Regions from separate parts of the Thalassotalea piscium genome, predicted to be linked through region 1. Evidence: predicted binding sites of a transcription regulator. Region 1 holds the regulator's gene; each other region holds the start of a gene.
What was found. The regulator LexA, encoded in region 1, represses DNA repair genes until DNA is damaged. The targets are predictions, from matches to a motif close to TACTGTATNNNNATACAGTA.
Positions count from the first base shown of each region.

Region 2: the regulator LexA is predicted to act here: its motif matches at 1,573-1,592, upstream of recA (recombinase RecA).
Region 3: the regulator LexA is predicted to act here: its motif matches at 2,650-2,669, upstream of QUD79_RS05340 (DNA recombination protein RmuC).
Region 4: the regulator LexA is predicted to act here: its motif matches at 1,692-1,711, upstream of QUD79_RS04100 (LexA family protein).

Region 1 covers NZ_AP027362.1:3,671,854-3,676,077, reverse strand. Annotated here, with positions in the region: gene QUD79_RS16405 (PEP-CTERM sorting domain-containing protein) at 296-853, opposite strand; gene QUD79_RS16400 (hypothetical protein) at 1,081-1,353, opposite strand; gene QUD79_RS16395 (hypothetical protein) at 1,368-1,502, opposite strand; gene lexA (transcriptional repressor LexA) at 1,823-2,446, shown strand; gene coxB (cytochrome c oxidase subunit II) at 3,004-4,224, shown strand, end outside.
Region 2 covers NZ_AP027362.1:2,626,576-2,630,799, forward strand. Annotated here, with positions in the region: gene QUD79_RS11515 (RNA-binding S4 domain-containing protein) at 1-138, opposite strand, end outside; gene recA (recombinase RecA) at 496-1,524, opposite strand; gene mutS (DNA mismatch repair protein MutS) at 1,857-4,224, shown strand, end outside.
Region 3 covers NZ_AP027362.1:1,244,842-1,249,065, reverse strand. Annotated here, with positions in the region: gene QUD79_RS05350 (magnesium transporter) at 1-461, opposite strand, end outside; gene QUD79_RS05345 (DUF1353 domain-containing protein) at 698-1,183, shown strand; gene QUD79_RS05340 (DNA recombination protein RmuC) at 1,228-2,496, opposite strand; gene QUD79_RS05335 (fumarate hydratase) at 2,759-4,224, opposite strand, start outside.
Region 4 covers NZ_AP027362.1:972,241-976,464, reverse strand. Annotated here, with positions in the region: gene QUD79_RS04105 (S46 family peptidase) at 1-1,228, shown strand, start outside; gene QUD79_RS04100 (LexA family protein) at 1,725-2,138, shown strand; gene QUD79_RS04095 (Y-family DNA polymerase) at 2,126-3,382, shown strand; gene QUD79_RS04090 (SOS response-associated peptidase family protein) at 3,766-4,224, shown strand, end outside.

The sequences.
Region 1 (4,224 bases):
CAGCTATTAGGTACACAAATCAGCCTTGATTCGCACAAAACTTATAGCATTCGTAGTAAAAATGCATATAGAGCTTGTGAAGAAATAATTTAATACATTGAAAACATTGCTTTTTCTTTTTTTTGCACACATTCATTATCCCGAACTCAAGTTAATTTATTACTACCGTTTCACTATTTTGCTGATTGAATTTATGGCCAGAAGAAAGAGGGCAAATACAAGTAAAGACAAAGCAATTACTTTATTAAGAAATTAAAAGGGATCCCTAAAAGGTAACCCCTTTTATAATATTGCATTACGGTTGTATTTTACGTCGTAAACTTAAGCCTAGAACACCTAAAGCGAAAATAGCAAGTGTAGAAGGTTCAGGTACGGTAGAGACATTACCGGCTTCATAAGTACTTTGGCCGACTGTTACAGTAAGGTTTTCAATAAAATAGCCTGCAGAGTTTGTAAAGTTAGCGGCAGTATCTCCAAAAATAACATTAAAACCAAAATTACCACGTGGTGCACCTGTGCCAACACCTGCCGTAGGGCCGATTGGACCATTAAATAGCGTAATATTATTTGAAAAATCAGCAAGAGATACATTTGCGCCATCTTTTTGGAGATATTGATTCACTCTACCGCCTGTTCCAGAATCAAATAACCAATCAAAATTACTACTTGGGCCAAACTCAAAAATTTTCCATTCTAGTCGTGTTTGAAAGTTAGTGCCCATATACGCATTTTCTGAAGAAATTACCGCATAGTTTGAACCATCTGTAACCCACATATTTAAATAAGGATGATTACCTACAGCATTGGGATCAGTTGTCCAATTAGTACTAGGGTGTTGATCTTTGCTGTACATTTTTGCAGCGATGTATTTGGTGTTTATACAAGGCTGAACTTATGTAATGGGGTTGTTCCCCATAAATAAGTGAAAACGCCGTAGAAAAACCAAAGAGGCGCTGTCCTACGGATACGTTTAAACATGATTTACTTTTCGTTCTAGCTCATTTATGTAGAATACTACACTTTATTTGCTACGCCTCAATTAAATCATGTTTAATTCGTACAAAATTTGTACTCGAAAGTTCAACACGCCCTAGTAAAAGAGTTAATTTGAAAGCCGTTAAAAGCATTTGTTCCATAACCTACTTTTTGTCCGCCCCTTGGAGTTATGGCATGAAAGCCGTCACCAGCGGCATTTTCAGTGATCATTAAATCACTATCGTAGGGGGCTGATATTGTGCCATTTGCATTACGAATTTTAAATGTTTCAAAATCAATAATGGTCGCTGTAGCGCTAAGCGATAAGCTAAGGACTAGAAGGGTTAAAAGTGGTCTAAATAATTTTGCAATTATCATATTGTGCTCCAAAGTTATATTTTAAACTGTGTAATACCAGTTTCATTAGTTAAGTGATCTATTTTATACGCAGTGAAAATAGTCAAATACAAGGCCTTTATTTTCATAACTAGTTGTTCAGGACAATAATGCTGCTGCATTGTCCACATAAGCTACATCCATGTAGCGATAATTATAAAATAAATAACGCAGTAGTTGACTGTTTTAGCCAGTAGAAATCATCATATAATTAGTGAGATTGGTATAATGGGCAACCTAATACGAGGGCAAGTTACAGCGTCTTACTAAGCTATTTCTATACCAATAGGTAAACATCAATACATTCAATAGCCTATTTATTCTACTGAGAAGCAGAAATAATAAGTGTAAAGAATACTGACAAATTTAATGAGTGTTAAAAGAGCACTTGTGTTTATTAACAGTCTGTATACAATAACAGTATTACTGTGCAGAAATACAGGAAACTGTTATGACCGAGCTACGCCCTTTAACATCAAGACAACAACAGATTTTTGACTTGATTAAAGAAAAAATATCAGACACTGGTATGCCGCCAACGCGTGCTGAAATTGCTAATTTCTTTGGTTTTAAATCAGCTAATGCAGCAGAAGAACATTTAAAAGCGCTTGCTAAAAAAGGCTATATAGAGATGTTACCAGGTACGTCTCGTGGTATTCGATTAGCCGAAGAGTTTAATGAAGATGCTGGTTTGCCATTAATTGGACGAGTAGCTGCAGGCGAGCCTATTCTTGCTCAAGAGCATGTTGAAGAACACTACAAAATAGATGGTAATTTATTTCATCCTAGTGCTGATTATTTATTAAGGGTTAGCGGCGAGAGTATGAAAGATATAGGCATTTTCGATGGTGACTTACTTGCCGTTCATCAAACAACAGATGTACATAATGGCCAAGTAATTGTTGCTCGAGTTGAGAGTGATGTAACGGTTAAGCGTTTTAAGCGTGAAGGTAATATTGTTTACTTACATGCTGAAAATGCAGATTTTTCGCCAATTAAAGTTGATTTAACTACGCAGCACTTTAATGTTGAAGGTGTTGCTGTAGGTGTCATTCGCTCAGCCGACTGGATGTAACATCAGAACATACAAACCTTACTGATTTAACAGGCTTTTATATAACTAAACTTAATAAAAGCCTGCTTTTTATATGATATTCCCACCAAAAAGCCAAACATCTACATTTTATCTTTTATATTAAACAAATTTGATTAACCAGAGTGTTTTTTGTACAAAATATACACAGTGTCACTTTGTTGTTATAAAAAATAATTTTATTTGATTGTTTAAAACTCGAACAATTAATGCAGGCCATGCATAACAAGGGTTTTGTTGTTTTAGAGTTAGTACTCTATTGTTGTAAAAGACCTTTTTATAAAATCTTTGTAGATTTTTGATTTGACGTAGATCAACTTTTAAGTAATTCTAGAGTAGAAAATAACCAAAAATAATAATAAGGCGAATTTTAAGGTGATTAAAAATTCGTCAAACAATAACTACAATAAATAATAGAAACTAATGCATTAGATCTGAGTATTACTGTGTAGCACGGTTTTTAACCTGGAGAGGTGAGGAGATGTCGAGTGAAAAGACGTAACCTAGGTTGGCTGTTACTGGGCGTGTTAACCCCTAGTATGGCTTGGGCAGAAAAAAAACTAAATCTAACAGAGGGTGTTACAGATATAAGTAAAGAAGTTTATGACTTACATATGCTTGCTCTTTATATTTGTACGGTTATTGGTGTAATAGTCTTCGGCCTGATGATTTGGTCAATGATATTTCACCGTAAATCTAAAGGCTTTAAGCCAGCAACGTTCCATGAAAGCACAAAGGTCGAAGTTCTTTGGACCGTTATTCCCATAATAATCCTTATTGCTATGGCAGTTCCTGCAACAAAAACACTTATTTCAATGGAAAACAATGATGACTCGGATCTCACTATTCAGGTAACGGGTTCTCAATGGAAATGGCATTATAAGTATTTTGACCAAGACATTGAATTCTATTCCATTTTATCAACACCTAGAGCGCAATACGAAAACCAAAGCGGCGAAGTTGAAGCTAAAGGTGAGCATTATCTACTTGAGGTAGATAAACATCTAGTGATCCCTATCAATAAAAAAGTGCGCTTCTTAGTCACGTCAGACGATGTAATACATGCGTGGTGGGTGCCAGACTTTGCGGTTAAACAAGATGCTAACCCCGGCTTTATTAATGAAGCATGGGCAATAGTAAATGAACCCGGTATTTATCGCGGCCAGTGTGCTGAGCTTTGTGGTAAAGATCATGGTTTTATGCCCATAGTGGTTGAAGCAAAATCTGAAGAAGACTTTGCTGTTTGGTTAGAAGAGCAACACCAGTTGAAAGCTGATGCTAAAGCAGCTGAAGCAGCTTCACTAAATGCGTCATTGAGTAAAGATGAATTAATGCAAATTGGTGAGCAAACCTATATTGCTCATTGTGCTGCTTGTCATCAACCAACAGGTATGGGTTTACCTCCTGCTTTTCCTGCACTTAAAGGTAGTGAATTTACAACATCGGGTAGCATTGAAGATCATATAGATATTGTTGTTCATGGCCGTTCAGGTACCGGTATGCAAGGTTATGGAAAGTTACTTAGTTTGAAAGAAATTGCTGCAGTGGTTACTTATGAGCGTAATGCTTGGGGTAATGATACCGGTGATTTAATACAAGCGGCTGATGTTAAGGCATTATCAGGCAGTGATAATTCAGCCAAAGTTACTGACACAGTTGAGGAAGTTGCTAACGACTTGGAAGCCTTAGCTGCAGATAAGCCAAGTGAAGATTTAACAAAAGAATATACATTAAATGAGTTGGTTGCCATGGGTGAACGA
Region 2 (4,224 bases), 1.0 Mb from region 1:
TTCATTATTTACTAATACATTACCTTCACTGATCATGCTTTTAGCTTCGCCGCCACCGCCAACCATATTGGCTATTTTAAGTAATTTACAAAGTTCTATAGGTTCAACACAAATGTCGAAAATTGAGTGTTCAGACATGAAATACGCCTAATATGTTTAAATAATAATAGTGTTATATTCTAACATATATATGAATATTTTATAATGCAGCTCTTACAGAAGAAGCCTAATAATTCTGATTGCTACTTAACATAATATCACTTCGTATAAGAAAGTGATCTCTTAGCCAAAATTAAAGGTTTAGATGTAAGGCATTGACTGTAGCGAGGGGGTAATTGGTGTAACGGTTCTTGCTGCAGTAATTTATTATTTTAACCCGTAGAAATGCTCACATAGCTAGTGATATTAATGGTATAAATATTAAAATAAAAAAAGCCACCGATAACATCAGTGGCTTTATACATAGTTTAAATTACTGCACAGCGATAACCAGTATTATGACTCAGTGATAACTTCTTCTGCGACAGCTTCAGTCTTTTTAGATAAAAATAATTCTCTTAAACGTGTGTCTAGCTCTTTTGCAATAGCTGGATTTTCTTTAAGGTAGTTAGTTGAATTTGCTTTACCTTGGCCAATTTTGTCGCCTTTGTAGCTATACCAAGCACCGGCTTTTTCAACCATTTTATTCTGTACACCAAGGTCAATTAACTCACCTAAACTGTTAATTCCCTCACCGTAAAGTATTTGAAACTCAACTTGTTTAAAAGGAGGTGCAATTTTATTTTTAACTACTTTTACACGCGTCTCATTACCAATAATTTCATCACCCTGCTTTACAGCACCAATACGACGAATATCTAATCGAACTGAGGCGTAAAACTTAAGTGCGTTACCGCCTGTTGTAGTTTCTGGATTACCAAACATAACACCAATTTTCATACGAATTTGGTTAATGAAAATCATCATAGTGTTCGATTGCTTTAAATTACCGGTAAGCTTACGCATTGCTTGAGACAACATACGCGCTTGAAGCCCCATGTGCGAGTCGCCCATATCACCTTCAATTTCAGCTTTTGGTGTTAGAGCAGCGACAGAGTCGACAACAATTACATCAACAGCACCTGAGCGAGTTAACATGTCACAAATTTCTAATGCTTGTTCACCTGTATCGGGTTGTGAAACAAGTAACTCATTAATATTTACACCAAGTTTTTCAGCATAAATAGGGTCTAACGCATGCTCAGCGTCAACAAAGGCACATACTTTACCGTTGCGTTGTGCTTCTGCGATTACCTCTAATGTTAAGGTGGTTTTACCACTTGATTCTGGTCCATATATCTCTACAATACGACCCATTGGTAATCCGCCTGCGCCTAGTGCAATATCAAGTCCTAGTGAGCCTGTAGAAATGGTCTCGATATCCATGCTACGGTTTTCACCTAGCTTCATAATTGAACCTTTACCAAATTGGCGTTCAATTTGGCTTAACGCAGCAGAGAGTGCCTTTTCTTTATTCTCGTCCATTTCTTGCTCCACATGTAAATACATAAATAAGTCTGATGCAGCAAAGTATACTGTATAGTCGTACAGTATCAAGTTTTTTTATAATTATTTTTCAAACTCTATAACTTTTAATTTTTTTGTAATTTTAACTATATGTAATTTAAGAATTAATTAACAATTAGTAACTTTTAAATATTTTAAGCTAAAAAGTTACTACTGCCAATTTATCACTGTTTTTTTTAATTATATCAGTTGTATTTACGCTTTAACGAAAACTTGTGGGTCTATTACTTATGCTTATGGCATAATTGAGTAATACACTCTTAAATTATCACAAGACAAAATAAGAATTAATGACTACTGCGACCCCAGACTTATCTTCTCATACCCCTATGATGCGCCAATATTTAACGATTAAGGCCGAATTCCCTAACATTCTTGTTTTTTATCGCATGGGCGATTTTTATGAATTGTTTTTTGATGATGCCAAGAAGGCTTCAGACTTATTGGATATATCGCTCACGGCAAGAGGGAAAACAGGCGGTAATGCCATACCAATGGCAGGTGTGCCCTATCACGCTGTTGAAAACTACTTAGCCCGCCTTATTCAACTTGGTGAGTCTGTTGCAATTTGCGAACAAATTGGTGATCCAGCAACAAGTAAAGGCCCAGTTGAGCGTAAGGTGGTTAGAATATTAACCCCTGGCACAGTAAGTGATGAAGCCTTACTCGCCGACCGACAAGATAATTTAATTGTAGCGATTACCCATACTCAGCAAGGGTTCGGTTTAGCATATTTAGATATGACTAGCGGAAGATTTGTCTTAACAGAGCCTGCAACCAAAGAGCAGCTGCAAGCTGAATTACAACGCCTCTCACCTGCTGAGCTTTTGTATCCAGAAACATTCCAAGACACAGCATTAATTAGCCAACATAAAGGATTAAGACGTCGTTCAGAATGGGAGTTTGATTTAGACACCGCTCATAAATTATTAAATGAACAGTTTGGCACTAAAGAGCTTACAGGCTTCGGTGTTGCAGACCAATCAATTGGTTTAATGGCAGCAGGTTGTTTATTGCAATATGTTAAAGATAGTCAACGCTCAGCTTTACCACATATCCGCTCAATTATTGCAGAAACAGCTGCCAAAGGTGTAATTTTAGATGCGGCGACAAGGCGTAATTTAGAACTTACGCAGAACTTGCAAGGTGGTATAGAAAACACCCTAGCATCAATATTGGATACTTCAGCGACTCCAATGGGCTCTAGGTTACTTAAACGTTGGTTACACTTTCCACTTAGAGATATAGAAACGTTAACAACTAGACAACAGTCTATTTCTGCATTAATTTCAACTGACACATATTCACCGTTACATGATTTGTTGAAGCACATTGGTGATATAGAACGAATAGTGTCACGAGTAGCGCTTCGATCTGCTCGACCGCGTGACTTTGCTCGATTACGTAACGCACTGTTACTTTTACCTGAACTTCAGCAATTGCTCACTACTGAGGGGTTATCCGCGTTAACTAAACTTACCTCAGATACTTCGCCATTAACCGATATAGCGCACTTATTAGAGCGGGCCATTGTTAATAACCCGCCTGTGCTAATACGAGATGGCGGCGTAATTGCACCACACTATCATGAAGAGTTAGATGAACTACGTGATTTAAGTGACGGAGCAACTGAGTTTTTAGCGCAATTGGAAGCTCGTGAGAAAGAAAGAACAGGCATTCAAACGCTTAAAGTTGGCTATAACAAGGTACATGGCTTTTATATTGAGATCAGTCGTAATGCGGCACAAGATGTACCTGATGACTATATCAGACGTCAAACTCTTAAAAACAATGAACGTTTTATCACCAATGAATTAAAGCAACATGAAGAAAAGGTACTCAGTGCACAAAGTAAGTTTTTAGCTTTAGAAAAACGTTTATATGATCAGTTATTTGACTTGATCTTGCCTGAATTAGATAAACTACAAACACTAGCACAAGCAATTGCTGAAATAGACGTATTAACCACTTTTGCAGAAAGAGCCGAAACATTAAATTATGTAAAGCCTAAGTTATCACAAACACCAGGTATTAATATTGAAGCTGGCCGCCATGCGGTAGTTGAACAGATGACCGAAGCCCCATTTATTGCCAACCCTGTAGTACTTACTGAAGCTCGTAAAATGTTAATAATTACGGGCCCCAATATGGGCGGAAAGTCTACTTATATGAGACAAACAGCCTTAATTGTATTACTTGCTCATATTGGTGCTTTTGTGCCAGCAAGCGCAGCAAATATTGGTATGGTTGACCGAATATTCACCCGAATTGGAGCTTCGGACGATCTTGCTAGTGGCCGCTCAACCTTTATGGTTGAGATGACAGAAACAGCGAATATTTTGCATAATGCAACAGCTAAAAGCTTAGTATTGTTAGATGAAATAGGACGAGGTACAAGTACTTTTGATGGTTTATCTTTAGCATGGGCCTGTGCTGAAATGTTGGCGCTTAAAACTAAAGCCTTTACGCTATTTGCCAGCCATTATTTTGAATTAACTTTGCTTGCCGAGCAAATTTCAACGCTAGCAAATGTTCATTTAGACGCTGTTGAGCATGATGAAAAAATAATTTTCATGCATGCTGTACAAGAAGGTGCAGCTAGCAAAAGCTTCGGTTTACAAGTAGCGCAGCTTGCTGGGGTACCTAAAACGGTTATTC
Region 3 (4,224 bases), 1.5 Mb from region 1:
ATTTTTAATTGCTGAGGTATTTTCTGTTCATCAAAGGTTTGCCAATGTCCAACCTCATCATCATTATAGTCTTGCGCGGTTTTAAAGTGTTGGCGCTGCTTTGCACTCATTTGTGCAACAGCATACTCAACAAAACGTTCACTTAAATCATCAGTAAAATCAAGTAAACTACTTGCGTCAAGCTTATCAAATAATAAATAACAAGCTTCGTCGCTTAATACAGTAAGCAACATTTGCCGAGATTCATTTTTCATTTCTAGAAAAACATCTTTCTGACATTCGCTACTTAATTGTTCCCAAATAATTAATCGGGACTTAATTGGAAATGCTTCCAGTAATATGGCTAATTGTTCAGGTTGGAGACGTTCAGTTAACTCGGCTATTAACGAATCTAGTGGCAACTCATCTTCGAAGTGTTGATCTAGTTTTTCAATGTAATCCGAGAGTATATCTAACGTCATTTGTCTTCCTATAAGAGATGCACTTACTTAGCGCATTGATTTAACGGTACGAGTTTAGCAAAATAGTTACTGAGAGCGCTAAAGTATGAGTATGTCAATTAACTATCAGTGTAGCTCATACCTTAGTATGCTTTAATCAAATATTTCAATCACACTTAATAATATTTTGCGTTTTATTAATGTTGGCATGTAACGATAAAATAGCATTACCCATCATTAAAATTTTGAATAAAACCATGGAAATGCCAATTTTACAGCCTTTTGCAATTAAAACACAAAAGACTAACCTATTTACAAAAATTTGGTTGTTATTATTTAGAAAGCGTCAATGGCAATTAACTGAAAACTGGCATTATCAACTTCCCGATAATAGGGAATTAGTATTTCCTAAAGGCTTTATATTTGACGGTAGCTCTTACCCTGCAGTTGTTTGGCTTTTTTTTTCACCAACAGGCTTGTTGCTAATCCCCGTGATTATTCATGACTTCTGCTTTCAATATAATTACTTATGGGCCGTTAAAGACAACAAAGTATATAAATACAAACCAAACGCTGGCTTTTTTAATTGGTGTAAACTCATTCGTAAAGTTGGTATAGAACGCAATGAACTCTACGTAATTGATTACTTTACTTGGTTACTCACTATTATATTCGGTTGGCCAAAGTGGATAATGCTTCGTCGACATTTATCAAAAGATCTTAAGCCAAGATTAAAAAGCTGATCAGAATTTATTTCTGTTAAATCCTTTTAATCTAGCTGAGTAACTTAGTCATCGAGAAGCATTGGATTTTGTTTTTGCTGTGTTTTTACTGATGTTGACAAGTCAACTTGTTCAATTTTACTAAATCTATTCGATATTTTATTCGCTGATGTATGAATTTGTTTAACATCTGTTGCCGCTTGATCGATATGTTTAGCTAAGTTATCAAAACGGTTTCTAAAGCGACTAAAATCAGTGGCAAGTTCACCTAAGTGAGCTTGAATAATATGGATTTGCTCTTTTGTTGCTTCATCTTTTAGCACTGAGCGAGCTGTGGTTAATATCGCCATTAATGTGGTTGGCGATGTTAACCAGATACGCTGGTTATTCGCTATTTCAACAAGATCGCTATGATGTCCGTGAATTTCTGCAAAAATAGCTTCAGCAGGAATAAACATAATTGCGCCGTCAGAGGTTTCATTTTCAATAATGTACCTGTCACCAATGTCTTTAATGTGCTTTTTAATATCTACCTTAAATTGGCGCTCTGCTGCTTTTCTATCGGCATCACCTATCTCAACATTCGTCATTTTTCGATAGCTTTCTAATGGGAACTTAGAATCAATAATAACCGTTCCCGTAGGTTTAGGCAGAAACAATGCACAATCGGCGATCTTCCCATTAGACAACGTATGCTGAAGGCCAAAGCTTTGCTCTGGCAATACATTTCTGATCAAGGCATTCAGTTGCACTTCGCCAAATGCACCTCGTGAGCGCTTATCAGACAACACTTCTTGTAAGCTTACAACATTGCTTGAAAGCTCAGTAATTTTCTTCTGAGCATCATCAATTAATGCTAAACGTTTAACAATATCGTTAAAGGTTTTAGTGGTTTTTTCAAAGCCATCCGCTAAGCGTTTTTCTACTTGATCGCTAATTTCTTTTAATCGGTTATCCGTAGATAACGTTAACTCATTAATTTTTTTAGCCATTTGCTCACTAGAGGCAAGCATTGATTTACTTTGCTCTTCCCTGTTTACTTTATTATTTTCATTTAAGTGCTTCATTAATTGCTCGAGCGCTTTATTTTGATTTTGGGTAAATTCATTTTGGTGAAAATGTAATACTGAAAGTTGCTTTTCACCTTGCTCGGCTTGCTGTCGTAATGTTTTAATTTTGAGATCTGAAATTTGCTGCTCAATAGCACTTTTTAATTCAAATTGTTGTTGTGATAATTGCTGATGATTACTCGAAAGATTTTGCGTAATTTGCTCGAAGAAATATTTGTTGGCATCGCCAATTCTTAAGTGACTTTCTCCTTGCAACTTAATCATTTCAAGGGCTGAACTATACTGGCGCTTCATTTTGACCAAATTTAGCATCATAAATAGTAATAGTACTGATATGAAAATTAATGCGAATAAAATTAACTCAAAGGAGGAAGCCTGAAGTGTTGAAAATTCGATCATGATAAAGCCACACTAAAACACTGTAATTATTAACAGTCATTAGAACATAAGTGACTAATTCTCTCAATAAAAAAGGTTACCAACATACGTTGATAACCTTTATCGATAGTTAATCTAAGCGCTTTAATTATTTGTTATTGATTACTTCAATATTTTTTTGCCATATTTGAGGGCCTGTTACATGGGCAGACTCGCCAGTAGCGTCAACCGCCACCGTTACAGGCATATCTTCAACTTCAAACTCATAAATAGCTTCCATACCTAAATCTTCAAAGGCAACCACTCTTGCTTTTTTAATGGCTTTAGAAACTAAGTAAGCCGCGCCACCTACTGCCATTAGATAAACAGACTGATGCTTTTTTATGTTCTCGCACGTTGCCGCACCACGTTCAGACTTGCCTATAGAGCCTAACAAACCTGTTTTAGATAGCATCATCTCACTGAATTTATCCATGCGTGTTGCAGTAGTTGGACCTGCAGGTCCAACTGCTTCATCACCAATAGCATCTACGGGGCCAACGTAATAAATAAACTTATTTGTAAAATCAACAGGTAAATCTTTACCCGCCGCTAACATTTCTTGAATACGCTTATGTGCCGCATCTCGTCCTGTTAATATAGTGCCACTTAATAGCACCGTTTCACCTGTTTTCCATTGTGATATATCTGCTTTTGTTAGATTATCAACGTTAACACGGCGAACATCTTCACCCACTTCCCAGGTAATTTCAGGCCAATCTTCCAATCTTGGAGGCGTGAGGTCTGCTGGCCCTGAACCGTCTAAGTGAAAGTGAACATGACGTGTTGCAGCACAGTTAGGGATCATCACCACGGGTTTAGATGCCGCATGGGTTGGCACAGAGTTTATTTTAACATCAACTACCGTTGTTAAACCACCAAGACCTTGAGCACCAATGCCTAACTTATTTACACGATCATATATTTCTAAACGTAACTCTTCTTCTGCGTTTTCAGGCCCTCGGTCAAGTAACTCTTGAATATTAACGGGGTCCATCAAACTTTCTTTAGCAAGAACGGCTGCTTTTTCAGCCGTTCCACCAACACCTATTCCTAACATGCCAGGTGGACACCAACCAGCACCCATCGTAGGTAGGGTTTTCACAATCCAATCAGCAATCGAGTCGCTCGGGTTAAGCATTGCCATTTTAGTTTTATTTTCACTGCCGCCGCCTTTAGCCGCAATCATCACTTCAATCTCATTACCTTCTACCATATCAATATGAACAACCGAAGGAGTATTATCTTTAGTGTTAATTCTTGCACCAGCAGGGTCTGCAACTATTGACGCACGCAACGGATTATCAGGATTTAAGTAAGCACGGCGTGTACCTTCATCAACCATTTGCTGAACAGTCATATCAGTTTTGTCCCACTGTACTGCCATACCTACTTTAACAAAACAAGTTACAATACCCGTATCTTGACAAATAGGGCGTTTACCATGTGCCGACATACGAGAGTTAATCAATATTTGTGCGATAGCATCTTTTGCCGCTTTACTTTGCTCTTTGTGGTAAGCTTTTTCTAGTGCTTGAACAAAGTCTAATGGGTGATAATAAGAGATATATTGCA
Region 4 (4,224 bases), 1.2 Mb from region 1:
CAAGTATGAAAGCACCTTAGCTGGTTTAGCTAATTACGCAAAAAACTATGGCTCTATGATTGAAAGTTTCCATAAAGGCGATATGTTAGCTCGCAAGCAACAAGAGCTTAACGAGCTACAAGTATGGATTAATGCGTCTAAACAGCGTAAGCAGAAATATGGAAAAACATTAAGCGAATTAAGCACCTTAATTACCGAAGGTCAAAAAAATCAGGAAAGAGATCTGATTTTATCTTATATTGGCCGTACTAATTTAATGGGTGTTGCAAAGCGTTTATATCGCTTAGCTAATGAAAAGAACAAGCCAAGTACTGAACGTAAGCAAGGTTATCAAGAACGAGATATGAACCGTTTTACACAAAGTATGGAGCGTGTTAATCGTCGTTACGATGCCAACGTAGACAAAGCAGTATTACTTCATTTTATGGCACAATATGCCGACTTTCCTGCATCTGAGCGTAATACAACCTTTGATCAATTTTTTGGCTTAGATGAAGCCTTTGATGCTAAAAAGCTAGCTAAAAAACTAGATAAAATGCACAGTGAAACACAGCTTGATGAAGAGAGTGTTCGCCTAGCATGGATGAATAAATCGGTTGACGAATTCAAACGCAGCAAAGATCCATACATTCAATTTGCAGTTTCGCAGTTTGAAAACGACCAAAAGCTTGAACAACAAGCAGAAGAGCTTGCGGGTAAATTAGCACAAATTCGTCCACAGTTTATGAATGCGATGATTGCCTACAAAAAAAGTAAAGGTGAGCCGGTTTACGCTGATGCAAACAGCTCTTTGCGTATTACCTACGGTAATGTAAAAGGCTATTCACCACAAGATGGTTTAACTGCCACACCTTTCACAACACTCGAAGGCATGCTAGCTAAGTATGTAGCAGGTGATCACGAGTTTGATCTTTTTGAAAACATCCGCTCTGCAATTACTAATAAAGAATTTGGTACTTTCAAACGTGAAAGTTTAGGCTCTGTGCCTGTAAACTATTTGTCGACTCTTGACATCACAGGCGGTAACTCTGGTTCTCCAACACTTAATGGTAACGGAGAATTTGTTGGCTTAGTGTTTGACGGTGTATACGAATCTATTATTGGCGACTGGGACTACGATCCTAAATTTAAGCGAGCCATTCATACTAGCGCACCTTTTATGCTTTGGACAATGGAGCATATCGATGGTGCTGGTAATATAGTAGATGAAATGACCATAGTTAAGTAACTATATGATTAGATGAACATAAAAAAACATTCACTTGTAGTCCATATTAGGGCGTGTTGATCTTTCGAGTACAATTTTTGTACGAATTAAACATGATTTAATTGAGGCGTAGCGAATAAAGTGTAGTATTCTACATAAATGAGCTAGACAGCTTCCGCGTCCTGCTCACGCTAAGTATCTACTTCCGTGTAAGCAACGATGTTTAAACGTATCCGTAGGACAGCACCTCTTTGGTTTTTCTACGGCTTTTTCACTTATTTATGGGGATCAACCCCATTACATAAGCTCAGCTTTGTATAAACACCAAACAAATCGCTGTAAAAATGTACAGAAAAGTTCAACACGCCCTAGATTACAAGCTAAATATACAAAGCCTCAATACTTCAATATTGAGGCTTTTTTATTATTCAAACAAATGCCAATGAACGTTAAATTTTACTTTCATAATTTAACAGTTCAACTATACTGTACAAATAAACAGTAAAAATTGAGTATTATGAAAGTTATTCCAATATACATAGAAGCAGGCATTTCAGGCTTTGAGTCACCTGCAGCAGAGTACAAAGAGCTTGGGCTATCTTTAGATAAGCTACTGATCCGCCATCCCAACGCAACCTTTATTGGTCAAGCTTCAGGCGTTTCAATGCAAGGTGTTGGAATATTTGATGGTGACTTACTCATTGTTGATCGAGCACTTACCGCACGAAACGGCGATGTAATTGTCGCTAATTATAACGGTTGTTTCGTTTGTAAAATCATTGATAAACAACAAGCTCGATTACTGTCAGCATCTAAACATCATCAGCCTATAACAATTTCACCTGATGATGACTTTCAGTTAGAAGGTGTAGTTACTCGCTCTATTAGGCTACATCACCAAGCCCCAGAATTAAAAGCATGTATGGTTTAGTTGATGCTACATCCTTCTATGCCTCGGCCGAAAAGGTATTCGACCCTAGCATTCGCAATAAACCTGTTGTTGTTTTAACCAATAACGACGGTTGTATTTGTGCGGCTTGCCCTATTGCAAAACGCCTTGGTATTCCTAAATTCACCCCTTATTTTCAAATAAAAGAATTATTACATAAACATGGTGTTGTTATTCGTTCATCAAACTATGAATTATACGCTGATTTATCTGAGCGAATGATGACAGTGATCAGCCGCTATTGTGATAATCAACACATTTACTCGATTGATGAATCCTTTTTACACTTTGATCGCTTTAACAAGGCTATTAGTAATTGGCATGAATACGGTCACCAAATACGCAAAGCAATATGGAAAGAGACTCGTTTGCCTGTTGGTGTGGGGTTTGGTCTCACGGCAACGTTAGCTAAAGTAGCCAATCACGCAGCTAAAAAACTAGACGGATTCGACGGTGTTGCCGTTATTGACACAATAGAAAGCGCTTCACCTATTTTGCAACGTATGAATACGTCAGATATATGGGGAATTGGTAGGCGAATAACGAAAAAACTTGCTGAGCAAAACATTCATACTGCATTTGAATTAGCTAAACAGAACCCTAAAGATATTAGACAACAGTTTAGTGTAGTAACTGAGCGTACCGTGAATGAATTAACCGGTATTAGTTGTTTATCATGGGATGAAGTAAAAGCGCCTAAACAAGAGATATTTTCAACCCGTAGTTTTGGTCAACGAATTACTAATTACAATGTACTTAATGCGGCATTAGCCAGTCATGCCTCTATTGTTGCTAAAAAACTGCGCCAACAGTCATCACAAGTAAAAAAGCTCATGGTATTTGCGTCTAACTCACCGCACGATGACTATTATTATAAACAAGCTATCGCCTACCCGTTCGCTCTTCCCACTAATAACACTAGCCAACTAGCACAAGCCGTTTCGTTGGTTTTACCACAAATATATCAATCTGGTATTAACTTCTATCGTTGTGGCGTAGGTGCTATTGAGTTAGCAGGTAATAAGTTTGTGCAAGGTGACTTATTTAATATAGATAATACCAATCCCGAATTAATGAAATGCTTTGACAATATTAATAAACGATATGGTGCAGGTAGCATTAGTGTCGCTAGTGCCGGGCAATCAGAAAAGTGGAACATGAAACGTCACTTTCTTAGCCCTCAATATACGACTAACTGGTACGATATTCCTAAAATCACCTGCTAAAATCAGAGTTAATAGCAATAAAAGGAAATATTATGTGTGGCAGGTTTAACGCTACTTTCGACACTAGGGTCTGTTGATCTTTCAGTTTATAGCTCTGTTGCATTTGAAAAAGATGACAGTCGAGGCACTTAATGTAATGTTTGGTTGTTCCAAATGCACATTAAGTAACAAAGAGTGACGCTTTTTCAAGGCAACCCAAAGGGCTATGACTATTTTTCAACCTAACATCGTTAAAAATGGTTAAAGTACGACTGCACGGATGCAGAAGGTAGAGCGACGCAGGATGCCAAAGCCGAGAATGACTACATTGCACCATTTTCGCCTTGTTATCTTAAAAAATAGTCTATAGCATAGGCTAAAATGAAAGATCAACAGACCCTAGTATAAAAAAACTTTATACCAGTTTAAATATTAACAAAGTTATACATAACCCCATTGATAAGCGCTTTGTAAAAGCGGCTGATACCGTCTCTATTGTTAGAGAACAAAATAATAGCCGTATTGTAGAAAATGCTATTTGGTGGTTGTTACTTGAGCAAACAGATGCGGGCTTTAAACCGTCAAAATACACGTCATTTAATACCCGATACGATAAATTAAATACGCCTAGAAGTGCGGGTTATCAAGCTTACCGACATTCACGCTGTGTTTTTGTAGTAAAAGGATTTGGTGAAACTGAATTTAACAACAAAAAACCCATGCATTATTTCGATATACAAGCTGAGCATGGTGGTTTATTGCTTGGTGGTTTATCTAGAGGTTGGCTAAATAACCAAACCGGTGAAATAATAACATCATGCTCAATTATCACCTTGCCACCACATAAAAAGCTTGGGCATATT